One region of the Geoalkalibacter subterraneus genome, then DNA from elsewhere that is predicted to be linked to it. Evidence: predicted binding sites of a transcription regulator. Region 1 holds the regulator's gene; the other holds the start of a gene.

Evidence for each region. Region 1 encodes HrcA, which represses chaperone genes, less so after heat shock. Its sites were predicted from a motif close to TGTTAGCACTCNNNNNNNNNGAGTGCTAACA; they were not measured.
Region 2: groES (co-chaperone GroES) is a predicted target of HrcA. The motif match lies at 3,194-3,224, and genes of this name have one in related genera.

Annotation. Positions count from the first base shown of each region.
Region 1 covers NZ_CP010311.1:81,238-87,559, forward strand. Annotated here, with positions in the region: gene GSUB_RS00405 (Na(+)/H(+) antiporter subunit D) at 1-1,204, shown strand, start outside; gene GSUB_RS00410 (universal stress protein) at 1,236-1,706, shown strand; gene hemW (radical SAM family heme chaperone HemW) at 1,720-2,847, shown strand; gene hrcA (heat-inducible transcriptional repressor HrcA) at 3,002-4,039, shown strand; gene grpE (nucleotide exchange factor GrpE) at 4,053-4,679, shown strand; gene dnaK (molecular chaperone DnaK) at 4,730-6,322, shown strand, end outside.
Region 2 covers NZ_CP010311.1:311,712-318,033, reverse strand. Annotated here, with positions in the region: gene fmt (methionyl-tRNA formyltransferase) at 1-526, opposite strand, end outside; gene def (peptide deformylase) at 556-1,074, opposite strand; gene GSUB_RS01535 (pyridoxal-phosphate-dependent aminotransferase family protein) at 1,256-2,332, opposite strand; gene GSUB_RS01530 (hypothetical protein) at 2,558-3,097, shown strand; gene groES (co-chaperone GroES) at 3,293-3,580, shown strand; gene groL (chaperonin GroEL) at 3,637-5,292, shown strand; gene GSUB_RS01515 (hypothetical protein) at 5,453-6,031, opposite strand; gene GSUB_RS01510 (PaaI family thioesterase) at 6,162-6,322, opposite strand, start outside.

The DNA.
Region 1 (6,322 bases):
CGGCCTGAACTGCGCATGGCCGCTGCTGCATGCCTGGCTGGTCGATTCCTACCCGGAGTCCACCATCGCCGGGACCGTTTTCCTGTCGGCCTTCACCACCAAAAGTGCGGTCTATGTGCTGGCCCGCGCTTTTCCGGGCGCGGAGCCGCTGATCTGGATCGGCGCGGCCATGGTGGCTTTTCCCATTTTCTTTGCCGTCATTGAAAACGATCTGCGGCGGGTGCTCTCCTACAGCCTGATCAACCAGGTGGGGTATATGGTGGTGGGGATCGGCATCGGCACCGAGCTTGCCATCAACGGCGCGGTCTGTCACGCCTACGCGCACATCCTCTACAAAGGCCTGCTCTTCATGTCGATGGGCGCGGTGATGTACCGCACCGGGAAGATCAACGCCACCGACCTCGGCGGCCTCTACCGGACCATGCCCTTGACGGCGGTTTTCTGCATGATCGGGGCGGCGGCGATCTCGGCCTTCCCCCTGTTCAGCGGCTTTATCGCCAAGTCGATGGTGGTCGATGCCGCCGCGGGTGGTCACTACCAGTTCGTGTGGCTGATTCTGCTTTTTGCCTCCGCCGGTGTTTTTCATCATGCCGGCATCAAGATTCCGTTTTTCGCTTTTTTCTCCCACGATTCAGGCCTGCGCCCCAAGGAGGCACCGCTTCACATGCTGATCGCCATGGGCGGGGCGGCCTTCATGTGCGTCTTCCTCGGGGTTTATCCCGATTTTGTCTATGGGATGCTGCCTTTCCCGGTCGACTATGAACCTTATACTTTTGCCCATGTGCTCGCGCAGAGTCAGCTGCTCTTCTTCTCGGCGCTGGCATTCACCCTGTTGCTGCTGGCGGGCATCTATCCTCCCGAAATCCGATCGGTCAACCTGGATGTAGACTGGGCCTACCGCAAGGGCAGCCGCGCTTTCGTGCTGGTCGCCGACCGGGTATTCAACGGTATCAACAGTTGGGCCGAGCGTGTTCTGGGCTGGCAGTTGACCGGACTTCTGGCGAGATTTGCCAGCGACCCGGGCGCGAGTATTCAGAAATACTGGGTGCGTCTGACGGCCGAATACAGCGGAACCCGGGAGCGCGAGGAGCTGATGGAGGAGATTGACCGCCGCAGCCGCACGGCAACCTATCCCATAGGAATCCTGGTGTTGTTTGCAGTTTCGCTGCTGGCGCTGATGTCGATTCTGTTTATCCTGTTCTGAACCGTTCACCCCTGATGGAAGGCAGATGTCGATGAAAAAACTTATGCTGGCCATCGACGGCTCTCCCCAGTCCCTGCGTGCCGCGGAGTATGTCGCAGAGGTAGTGCCTCATATCCCCGACATCGGAATCGTGCTTTTTTCAGTTGTCAGCGGGCTGCCGCCCGACGCCGAGATTGCCCTGGACGCCTCGCCGCCGCCAGAGCACGAACTGCACGGCTATGAGGATAAGCGTGACGAACTGCAGTCGCTGCACGCCCAGGTCGTCAGGATCACTGAGCTGTTTGCCGGCAAAGGGCTTGCCGGTGATGATCTGGAGGTCTGCTGCAGGCCGATGCGTCACGGGGTGGCTGAGGATATCCTGGAGGAGGCCCGTGCACGGGGGTGCGATACCGTCGCGGTCGGTTCCCGGCATCTCTCCAAGGTCATGTCGCTGCTGCAGGGCAGTGTTTCAGCCAACCTGGTACACAAGGCGGATGCCCTGACGCTGTGGGTGGTCGGCTAAGCTGGCTTTTCCCATGTCGGGTCTTTACATTCATATCCCTTTCTGTCTGCGTAAATGCCCCTACTGCGATTTTTTCTCGGTAGAAGACGTCATCCCCGCAGATTATCCCCGCCGGCTCTGCCGCCATCTTGAACTGGCCGCATCGCGACTGCCGCAGCGCAGCGCCTTTCAAACCATTTTTTTCGGCGGCGGCACTCCCTCACTCATGCCTCCGGCCCGGATGGGCGAGGTTCTTGACCGAGCGGCTGACCTGTTCGGCATTGATGCCGATGCGGAGATCTCCATGGAGGCCAACCCGGGGACGCTGACCCTGGGCGATTTGCAGGATTTTCGTGCCGCCGGGATCAACCGTCTGTCTCTGGGCGTTCAGTCGCTCCACGACGCCTCCCTGCAGCGCCTCGGCCGTATCCACGATGCGCAGCAGGCCCGGTCCGCCTGTACGCTGGCGCGCCGGGCGGGCTTTGACAACCTGGGGCTCGATCTGATGTTCGCCCTGCCGGGGTCTACACTGGCTGCGCTTGAAGCTGATATAACGGCCTTTCTTGAGCTTGAACCCGACCACCTCTCCTGCTATGGCCTGACCGTGGAGGAGGGAACCCCCTTCCACCGGCAATTCTCCCGGGGGCATCTGCCACTCCCCGATGAAAACGACTATGCTGCAGCTTTTGAGCTGCTCCACGCGCGGCTCACCGCCAGGGGATTTTCCCATTACGAGATCTCCAATTACGCTCGTCCGGGGCGCCAGTGCCGTCACAACCTGCGTTACTGGCAGCGTAGGAGCTACCTTGGCATCGGCCCCGGAGCTCATTCTTTCTACGCCGTGGAATGGGGCGAGCGCTGGTCGGTGCCCGGCGACCTGGACCTCTACCGCTCCCGTCTGCGGCAGGGAAGCGATCCGGCAGAGCGGATCGAAACTTTCGACCGGCGAGGTGCCATGGTTGAAACGCTCTATCTTGGGCTGCGTACCGCTGAAGGGGTGGATGTCCGGTTGTTTCAGGAGCGTTTCGGGGACAGCATTGAAGCACTCTTTCCCGAGGCGGTTCAGCGTTGCGGCTCCTATCTGCGGCAGGACGGAGATCGGCTGCACTTCACCTTGCAGGGCTGGCTGCTCTACGACCATCTCATCTCCTTATTTTTGTAGGAAATTTTCTCTAATTTTTTCCATTTTCGCCGCCTTGACAAAGCAGGGGGTGGTTGTTATGTTGTTCTCGGTTAGCACTCGAGGCAAATGAGTGCTAACCTGTTTGTCAGAGGCCGGGAGATCTCCGGCTTCAGGTTTTTGGGGGATTTTTATCATGACCGAAGCGCTCAATGAAAGAAGCCGCAAGATACTTGAGGCGATCATCGAGGATCATATCGCTTCGGCGGAGCCGGTAGGGTCACGTGCCATTACCCGCCGGCACGGCATTGCTCTGTCTCCGGCAACGGTGCGCAACGTCATGTCCGACCTGGAAGAGATGGGGTACCTTGTCGCGCCCCACACCTCCTCCGGCCGAATCCCGACGGAGAAAGGGTACCGTTTTTACCTCGACTCCCTGCTGCAGGTGCGCGCCCTGACCGCACAGCAGAAAGAGCGTATCCGCCGCTACTACCAGCGCCGTGGTCTGCGCGCGGACGAACTGCTGCGTGAAGCAGGCCGGGTGCTGAGCAACATCAGTCATTACACCGGCATCGTCATGGCGCCGCAGTTTACTGCGTCCGTGTTCCGGCATATTGAGTTCGTGCGCCTGTCCCACGGGCGCATCCTGGTGATTTTCGTCAGCGAAAGCGGCCTGGTGCAGAACAAGATCATTGAAACCAAGGAAGATCTTTCCCCGCAAGATCTTGAAGGTCTCAACAACTATCTCAACCAACGTTTCGCCGGCTTGCCTATCGGCGAGATCAAGCAGCGTCTGCTGCAGGAGATGACGCAGGAAAAAGCCCTTTACGACAAGCTGTTTGCCCGCTTCATGGGGCTGTTCGAAGCAGCTCTCGCTGACGAGAGCCGTGAAGTCTTCATTGAAGGGGTCAGCCGCATGCTCGAGCAGCCGGAATTCAGCGACCTGGAACGGATGAAGCGGCTCTTTCAGGCTTTTGAGCAGAAAAGCACCCTGGTCGAGTTTCTCGACAAGTGCCAAAAAAGCCAGGGGGTACAGATCTTCATCGGAAGCGAAACCTCGTATCGTGAAATCGAGGGGTGCAGCCTGATTACGGCGTCCTATCACAGCGGTGACGGCACCATCGGCACCCTTGGCGTGATCGGCCCGACCCGCATGGCCTATTCACAGGTCATTCCGGTCGTCGACTATACGGCCCAGCTGGTCAGCCAGCTGCTGGAATCAGAGAACGAATAGGAGATTTTTTATCGTGTCCAAGAAGAAAAAAGACAGTCAACAGAGTGAGGCGCGGCAGCCTGATGCCGTGATTCCCGAGGCCGAACCGGTCGAGGAAACGCCCGGGGGTGCCGAGAGCGAGAGCACGCAGAATGCCGGCGCAGGGGAGCTCGAACTGGAGCAGGCGCGCGAGGAAGCCCAGCGTAACTACGACCAGTATCTGCGCATTGCCGCTGATCTTGAAAATTTTCGCAAGCGTGCCCAGCGAGAGAAAGAGGAGCTTTCCAAGTTCGCCAATGAGCGTATCCTGCGGGAGATCCTGCCGGTTGTCGATAACCTCGAGCGCGCCGTCGAGCACGCTCGCCAGGAAAGTTCCAGCGGTGAAGGCTTGCTGGAAGGGGTTGAGATGACTCTCACCCAGTTCGGCAAAGTCCTGGAAAAATTCGGAGTGACGCCGGTCAGAAGTATCGGCGAACCTTTTGATCCTGCGCGCCATGAAGCGGTGGGACAGCTTGAAACGGCTGAGCATGCCCCCAATGTTGTCGCGCAGGAGTTGCAGAAGGGGTATCTGCTGCATGAGCGGCTGCTGCGCCCAGCCATGGTCATGGTGGCCAAACCCCCGGCAGATAACGCACAGAATGAAAAAAGCGGGAAGGCCTGATTTTCCTGCACACTGAAAAAGCAACGTAATTTAAAAGGAGGATATACACTATGAGTAAAGTTATCGGCATCGATCTGGGGACCACCAACTCCTGTGTGGCGGTCATGGAAGGCGGCGAGCCTGTCGTCATCGCAAACGCGGAGGGTTCCCGCACCACCCCCTCCATGGTGGCTTTCACCGAAAGCGGCGAACGGCTGGTCGGCCAGCAAGCCAAGCGCCAGGCGGTCACCAATCCGGAAAACACCCTGTTCGCCATCAAGCGCCTGATCGGGCGTAAATTTGATTCGGAAGCGGTGCAGAAGGATATCAAGATCAGCCCTTTCAAGATCATCAAGGCGGATAACAACGACGCATGGGTGGAGGTGCGGGGCAAGAAATACAGCCCGCCTGAAATCTCTGCCATGATCCTGCAGAAAATGAAGCAGACCGCCGAGGACTATCTGGGCGAGACGGTGACCGACGCGGTTATCACTGTGCCGGCCTACTTCAATGACTCCCAGCGCCAGGCCACCAAAGACGCCGGCAAGATCGCGGGACTCAATGTTCTGCGCATCATCAACGAGCCCACCGCAGCAGCCCTGGCTTATGGACTGGACAAGAAGAAAGATGAGAAGATCGCCGTTTTTGACCTCGGCGGGGGTACTTTCGATATTTCCATTCTCGAACTCGGCGACGGGGTATTCGAGGTCAAGTCCACCAACGGCGACACCTTTCTTGGCGGCGAAGACTTTGACCAGCGCATCATCGACTACGTTGCGGACGAGTTCAAAAAGGAGCAGGGGATTGATCTGCGCGGCGACAAAATGGCCCTGCAGCGCCTCAAGGAAGCCGCCGAAAAAGCCAAGTGCGAACTTTCCAGCTCGGTGGAGACCGACATCAATCTGCCCTTCATCACCGCAGATCAGAGCGGACCAAAACATCTCAACATCAAGCTGACCCGCTCCAAGCTCGAGAGCATCTGTGCTGAGCTGCTCAACCAGTTGGTCGGACCCTGCAAGACCGCTCTCAAGGATGCCGGCCTTTCACCCTCCGATGTCGACGAAGTTATCCTGGTCGGCGGCATGACCCGCATGCCTGCGGTGCAGAAAAAAGTGCAGGAGATCTTCGGCAAGCAGCCCAGTAAAGGGGTCAACCCGGACGAAGTTGTGGCCATCGGCGCAGCCATTCAGGGCGGCGTGCTCAAGGGCGATGTCAAGGATGTGCTGCTGCTCGATGTCACGCCTCTGTCTCTCGGCATCGAGACGCTCGGCGGCGTAATGACCAAGCTGATCGAGAAAAACACCACCATCCCATGCCGCAAGAGCCAGATCTTCTCTACTGCGGCCGACAATCAGCCGGCGGTTTCGGTCCACGTGCTGCAGGGCGAGCGCGAAATGGCTGCCGACAACAAGACCATCGGCCGTTTCGAGCTGGTCGGCATTCCGCCGGCGCCGCGCGGCGTGCCTCAGATCGAGGTCACCTTCGATATCGACGCCAACGGCATTCTGCATGTCTCGGCCAAGGACCTCGGTACCGGCAAGGAGCAGTCGATCAAGATCACCGCGTCCTCCGGCCTGTCGGAAGAAGAGATCGACCGCATGGTCAAGGATGCGGAAAGCCATGCCGGCGAGGACAAGAAGAAGCGTGAGCTGATCGAAGCCCGC
Region 2 (6,322 bases), 230 kb from region 1:
TCAGGGTCTCCTCGATGGTCTCGCGCCCCAGCAGGGCCAGGCGGTCGTGAAGCTCTCCGGCTGTTTCGTCAGGCCCGATCGGAATCGCCTTCTTGACCAGCATATCACCGGTATCGAGCCCCTCGTCCATCAGCATGGTGGTGATCCCTGTTTCGGTGTCGCCATCCATGATCGCCTTGTTGATGGGGGCCGCTCCGCGATGACGCGGCAGCAGGCTGGCATGCACGTTGATGCAGCCGAAGCGCGGAATTTCCAGGACGCTCTTGGGAAGAATCTGCCCGTAGGCCACCACCACGATCAGGTCGGGCGCCAGGGCGCGCAATTCGTCGACAACCTCAGGCCGTCTCAACTTGTCGGGCTGAAACACTTTGATGCCATGCTGCTCCGCCAGCTCTTTGACCGGCGGCGGGGCTGTTTTTTTGCCTCGCCCTTTAGGCCGATCAGGCTGGGTATAGACCCCGACCAAATCGAGGCCGGCATCGATCAGTCCCTCAAGGGTGGCCAGGGCAAACGCAGGCGTGCCCATGAAAACGGTGCGGATATCCTTGGCGTCGATCACAACTCCTCCTGCTTCTGCTCCAGAATCTTTTTATACTTCTTTTTAAACAGGCTCTTTTTCAGTGGGGAGAGGTGATCGATGAACAACACCCCGTCGAGATGTTCGATCTCGTGCTGGAAGGCCACCGCCAGGAGTCCTTCAGCGTCCAGTTCAACCTGCTGTCCATCAAGGTCGAGGTAGCGGACTCGCGCTCGCGGGCTGCGTGTGACCTTGGCGTAATAGCTCGGCACCGACAGACAGCCTTCCTCCTCGCAGATTTCGCCTTCAAGAGAAAGGATTTCAGGGTTGACGGCACAGATAAGGCGCCGTTGATCGTCGTCGCCGGCGCAGTCAAGGACAATGACCCGTTTGAGCACGCCCACCTGGGGCGCGGCCAGGCCGACTCCGGGCGCCGCATACATGGTTTCCGCCATGTCATCGGCCAGCGTGCGAATCTCGTCGTCGACCTCGTCAACGGTTTCAGACTTCTGCCGCAGCACAGGATCGGGATAATGCAGTATTTTTCGAATAGCCATAATTTAAGGGACTCCCATTTCGGCAACTCGTGCAAAAAAGACGAATTGCGGCAAGGGTTCAATCCTCAATGATACGTTCAGCGCAAAAGCCAAGTCAACCCGCATCGCCGCCGAGGTCCGAGGACGAGACTTGTCCACCTGCGCGATTCAACGTCGATCAAGAAGTTCTACCGACATTGCATCAGGGGCGCACTTTAGGGAGCAGCGACTCCAGCAGGGTAAAAAGTTCCTGCAGGTCAGCCATGGTCATGTCGGCCATGTGTGGGATGCGAAAAGTTTTGTTCTTGATCTTGCCGTAGCCGTTATCGATGGCATAACCCTGCTCCCCGGCGAGCTTCTTGAGCCGCTCCAGGTCGGTGCGCTCATCATTGCAGGCGCAGGTCAGGGTCTGCGAGCGCGCCCCTTCGGCGGCGAACAGGGAGAATCCCTGCTGCTGCACCCACTGCCGGGTGGTGTCGGCCATCTGCGCATGGCGGGCGTAGCGCGCGGCCAGCCCTTCGGCAAACATCTTGTCGAGCTGGTGCGCCATAGCGTAGATGAGGCTGATGCAGGGGGTGCTGGGAGTGTTGTGCTTCAGGTCGTTCTTTTCAAACTCCTCGAAGTCAAAATAATACCCGCGATTGGGCGTGCTGCGGGCCTTTTCGAGAGCCCGGGGCGAAACCGCGAAGACGGCCAGCCCCGGCGGCAGGCCAAACGCCTTCTGAACGCCGGCCAGGCAGACATCGGTGCCCAGCGCGGCCAGATCAAGCGGGACCGCCGTCATGGAGGAGACCGTATCGACGATAAAAGAAACATCCGGGTACTTCTTCATCACTTCGGCGATTTCCGCCAGCGGCGACATGACGCCGGTGGACGTTTCATTGTGCACCAGGGTCATGGCATCGTATTTCCCACCGGCCAGGGCCTGGTCAACCATCTCTGCGGAGATCGGCTGCCCCCATTCGGCGCTGAACAGATCCGCCTCGATGCCGCAGCGGCGGGTGACGTCATGCCATTTGGTACTGAAGGCGCCGTTGCCGAAGCAGGCACAACGTTTCTGCACCAGGTTGCGCACCGCGCCCTCCATCACCCCGAAAGCGCTCGAGGTCGAGAGAAACACGGGATCCTCGGTATTGAGCAGGGTCTTCAATCCCCGCGTCACTTTTTCATGCAGCTGGGCATACTCCGCCATCCGGTGTCCGACCATAGGGGCGCACATGGCTTCCATGACATCGGGGGAGACTTCCACTGGACCGGGAATAAAAAGTTTTTTATGCATCTGGTGCTCCGTTGTCAGTTGTCAGTTGTCAGTTGTCAGTTGTCAGGCAAAGAATAATCATTATCGGTTCTTTTGTCGACCGGACCAAATCAAAATCGCATTGCTGTGGAAAAGAGAACCTCAGGAGCCGATTCTGGAGCAATTGACATTGCAGGCCTCACCCGGCTAGCATGGCCCACGCTCGGGCCATTTGTTCGAATTTTCAGCCGAAAGGAGTTTCAGTCAATGATCGTCCGGCTGCTTGCACTGCTCTCAACGCTTTGCCTTGCCGCATGTGCCGCCGAGTCAACCACGGTGGAGAAAAAAGCGGGGTTTGTTTTGCGCCCCGACACTCAAGTCATCTATATTGCGCCTTTTCGCACCGTCATGGTCCCCGCCCCGGTCGCCGATCCACTGTTCGATACGTTTGTCGACGAACTCAATCTGCGCGGCGAGCAGTCACCTGAAAACAGCTACTCTTTCGTAATCCTGAAAAAAATCCCAGCCGAAATCGACGGCGGACAGCTCGCACGGCACCATTACCTCACCGGCGAACTCTACGGATTTCTGGAGGACAGCGGCGGCGGCTCCACGACCATCCAGATACAGGCGCGTCTGCAGCTGTTTCAGCCCGGGAACGAGGATTCCACCTTGACGATCCATGACAGCGACTTGTTGTACTTCGACCACGACCAGGCCGCACTGCCTGAAAAACGCCAGGAGATCGCTCAGCGTGTCGCCCACAGGCTGGCAGACAGCCTGTGGCAGGCGCTGATGGATCGATAAAAAGAGTCTGAACCCGCCGTCATCTCACGACCCTCGTCACATTTTTGCCAATTCCCCCCTTGACATTGTTTTCACGCTGATTATATTTAGGCCTATCGTTAGCACTCACTCCAGATGAGTGCTAACAAAGCAAGGTCGACATCCTCACGGGCACAGCCCGCATATCCTTACTCGCAGAAAGGAGAAACACGCATCATGAACATCAGGCCTCTGCAGGACCGTATCATTGTTGAACGGGTCGAGGAAGAAACCACAACGGCTTCCGGAATCATCATCCCCGACACCGCCAAGGAAAAGCCCCAGGAGGGCAAGGTCATCGCCGTTGGCAACGGCAAGAAGACCGAAGACGGCAAGGTCATCCCTCTCGACGTCAAGGTCGGCGACAAAGTGCTGTTCGGCAAATATGCCGGCACCGAAATCAAAATCAAAGGCAAGGAATACATGATGATGCGCGAGGACGACATCCTCGGCATCATTGAGTAATTCACGCCTTTCACAACTGGTCGTCAGTCAATCTACACTAAGGAGGACATTTCAATATGGCAGCAAAAGAAATCAAATTCGGGCAGGACGCCCGTGCCCGCATTCTCAAAGGGGTCAACACCCTGGCCAACGCCGTCAAGGTGACTCTCGGCCCTAAAGGGCGCAACGTGGTGATTGAAAAATCCTTCGGCGCTCCCCTGATCACCAAGGACGGCGTGACCGTCGCCAAGGAGATCGAACTGGGAGACAAATTCGAAAACATGGGCGCACAGCTGGTCAAGGAAGTTGCTTCGAAGACTTCCGACGTCGCCGGCGACGGCACCACCACTGCGACCGTGCTGGCCCAGGCCATCTATCGCGAAGGCGTCAAGCTGGTCACCGCCGGCCACAGTCCCATGGAGATCAAGCGCGGCATCGACAAGGCCGTTGAATGCGCTGTCGGCAGCCTTAAAGAGCTGTCCAAGCCGATCAAGGACCACACCGAAATCGCCCAGGTCGGCACCATCTCCGCCAACGGCGACGCCACCATCGGCAACATCCTCGCCGAAGCCATGGAGAAGGTCGGCAAGGAAGGGGTCATCACCGTCGAAGAAGCCAAGTCGATGGAAACCTCTCTCGAAACCGTCGAGGGGATGCAGTTCGACCGCGGCTACCTCAGCCCCTATTTCGTGACCGATGCCGAGCGCATGGAAACGGTGCTGGAAGACGCCCTGATCCTGATCCACGACAAGAAGATCAGCAACATGCGTGACCTGCTGCCGGTTCTTGAGCCGGTGGCCAAGCAGGGCCGCCCCCTGATGATCATCGCCGAGGATGTTGAAGGCGAAGCGCTGGCCACTCTGGTCGTCAACAAGTTGCGCGGCACCATCAACATTGCCGCCGTCAAGGCTCCCGGCTTCGGCGACCGCCGCAAAGCCATGCTCGAAGACATTGCCGTGCTCACCGGCGGCAAGGTCATCAGCGAAGAGATCGGCTTCAAGCTCGAGAACGCCACCATCGACATGCTCGGCACCGCCAAGCGCATCGTCATCGACAAGGACAACACCACCATCATCGACGGTGCCGGCGCTGAAGCCGACATCGAGGCACGCGTCAAGCAGATCCGCGCCCAGATCGAGGAAACCACCAGCGACTACGACCGCGAGAAGCTTCAGGAGCGTCTTGCCAAACTGGTCGGCGGCGTAGCCGTGGTGAAAGTCGGCGCAGCTACTGAAACCGAGATGAAAGAGAAGAAAGCCCGCGTCGAAGACGCCCTGCACGCGACCCGCGCTGCCGTGGAAGAAGGTATCGTCCCCGGTGGCGGTGTGGCTCTGCTGCGCGCCATTGCCGCTCTCGATAAAGTCGAGGTCGAAGGCGAGCAGAAATTCGGCGTCCAGATCGTGCGTCGCGCCCTCGAAGAGCCGCTGCGCCAGATCGCTAGCAATGCCGGCATGGAAGGCTCCATCGTGGTCAACAAGCTCATGGGCGAAACCGGTGCCATCGGTTTCGATGCGGCCAACGACACCTACACCGACCTGCTCAAGGCGGGCATCATCGACCCCACCAAGGTCACCCGCAGCGCCCTGCAGAACGCCGGTTCCGTGGCCGGCCTGATGCTGACCACCGAAGCCTGCATCGCCGACGTCCCCCAGGACGATAACAAAGGCGGCATGGGCGGTGGCATGCCGGACATGGGCGGCATGGGTGGAATGGGCGGCATGGGCATGATGTAAGCCCTTCCCCGCACGATTCGGCCCATTAGCTAACAGGCCGTAAAAAAAGCCCCCGGAGAATTCCGGGGGCTTTTTTAATTTCAGAGGATCTGTTGCTGTTCAGCGAGGGCCGCGGGGTGCAACGTCATCTTCTGCGGTGACAGACCTTCCTGCAGCCTGGCTACTGCTGCTCTTCAAAACTCGCGACCCAGTCATCGAGTTTTTCACGAATGGCATCGTAGGTCTGATGGGAAATTTCCGGCAAAGTTCCGCCAAAGGCTTTTTCGACCTCCTGGAAGCCGCGCTCGACCCCTTCCAGGATGGCATCGATTTTATCCGGGTCATTGCCTGCCAGGCCGATGGCAAAATCGACGATACGCTGTGAAGTCTGCTCAACACCGAAATAGCCATCCTCGGCAACCAGCTCCTGCGCCTCCTCGGGCGTCAGATCCTCGATCCCTTTCTGCTCGCCATTGACCGCGATGGAGAAATGAGCTTCCTGCTCACGGAGCGTCTTGGCCACCAGGTCGCGCAGCAGCGTGAACTGCGGCGACAGCTCGGCACGCGCGGCTTCCGCCTTGTAGGTCTCATCTGCCGCTTTCTGCCGGCTCAGCGAAACACGGTCCTCTCCCTGGGATTTCCGAGCCTGGTCGCGGCCCTCACCACGCATCGCCTCCATCTTCCTGGGCTCCTGCCCGCCGGCTTTTGCGGCAGCATTGTGCGCCGGGTTAAACGACGAGCCATCGATTCCTTTGACCATGGGAAACCTCCACCGCGGACAGGTGTTGAAACAGTGTCCGGCATCAAGAAAAGATCTACAAAGATAGATTTCTGCTTTTCTTGTCGGCGGTGACAGCCGGGAGCATTAGAACGAAAGGGATTTTGTAATTTTATTTATCGCGAATGGTGATGCAGAGGCACTCGGCTTCGGCGAAAACAGTTTCTCCCAAGCAGATCCGCCCATGTACCATCACCTTGCGTCCCTGGGCGGAAACGACCTCGCTCTCCACCGTCACCACCTGTTCAAGCGGCAGAAGATTGCGGAAGCTGA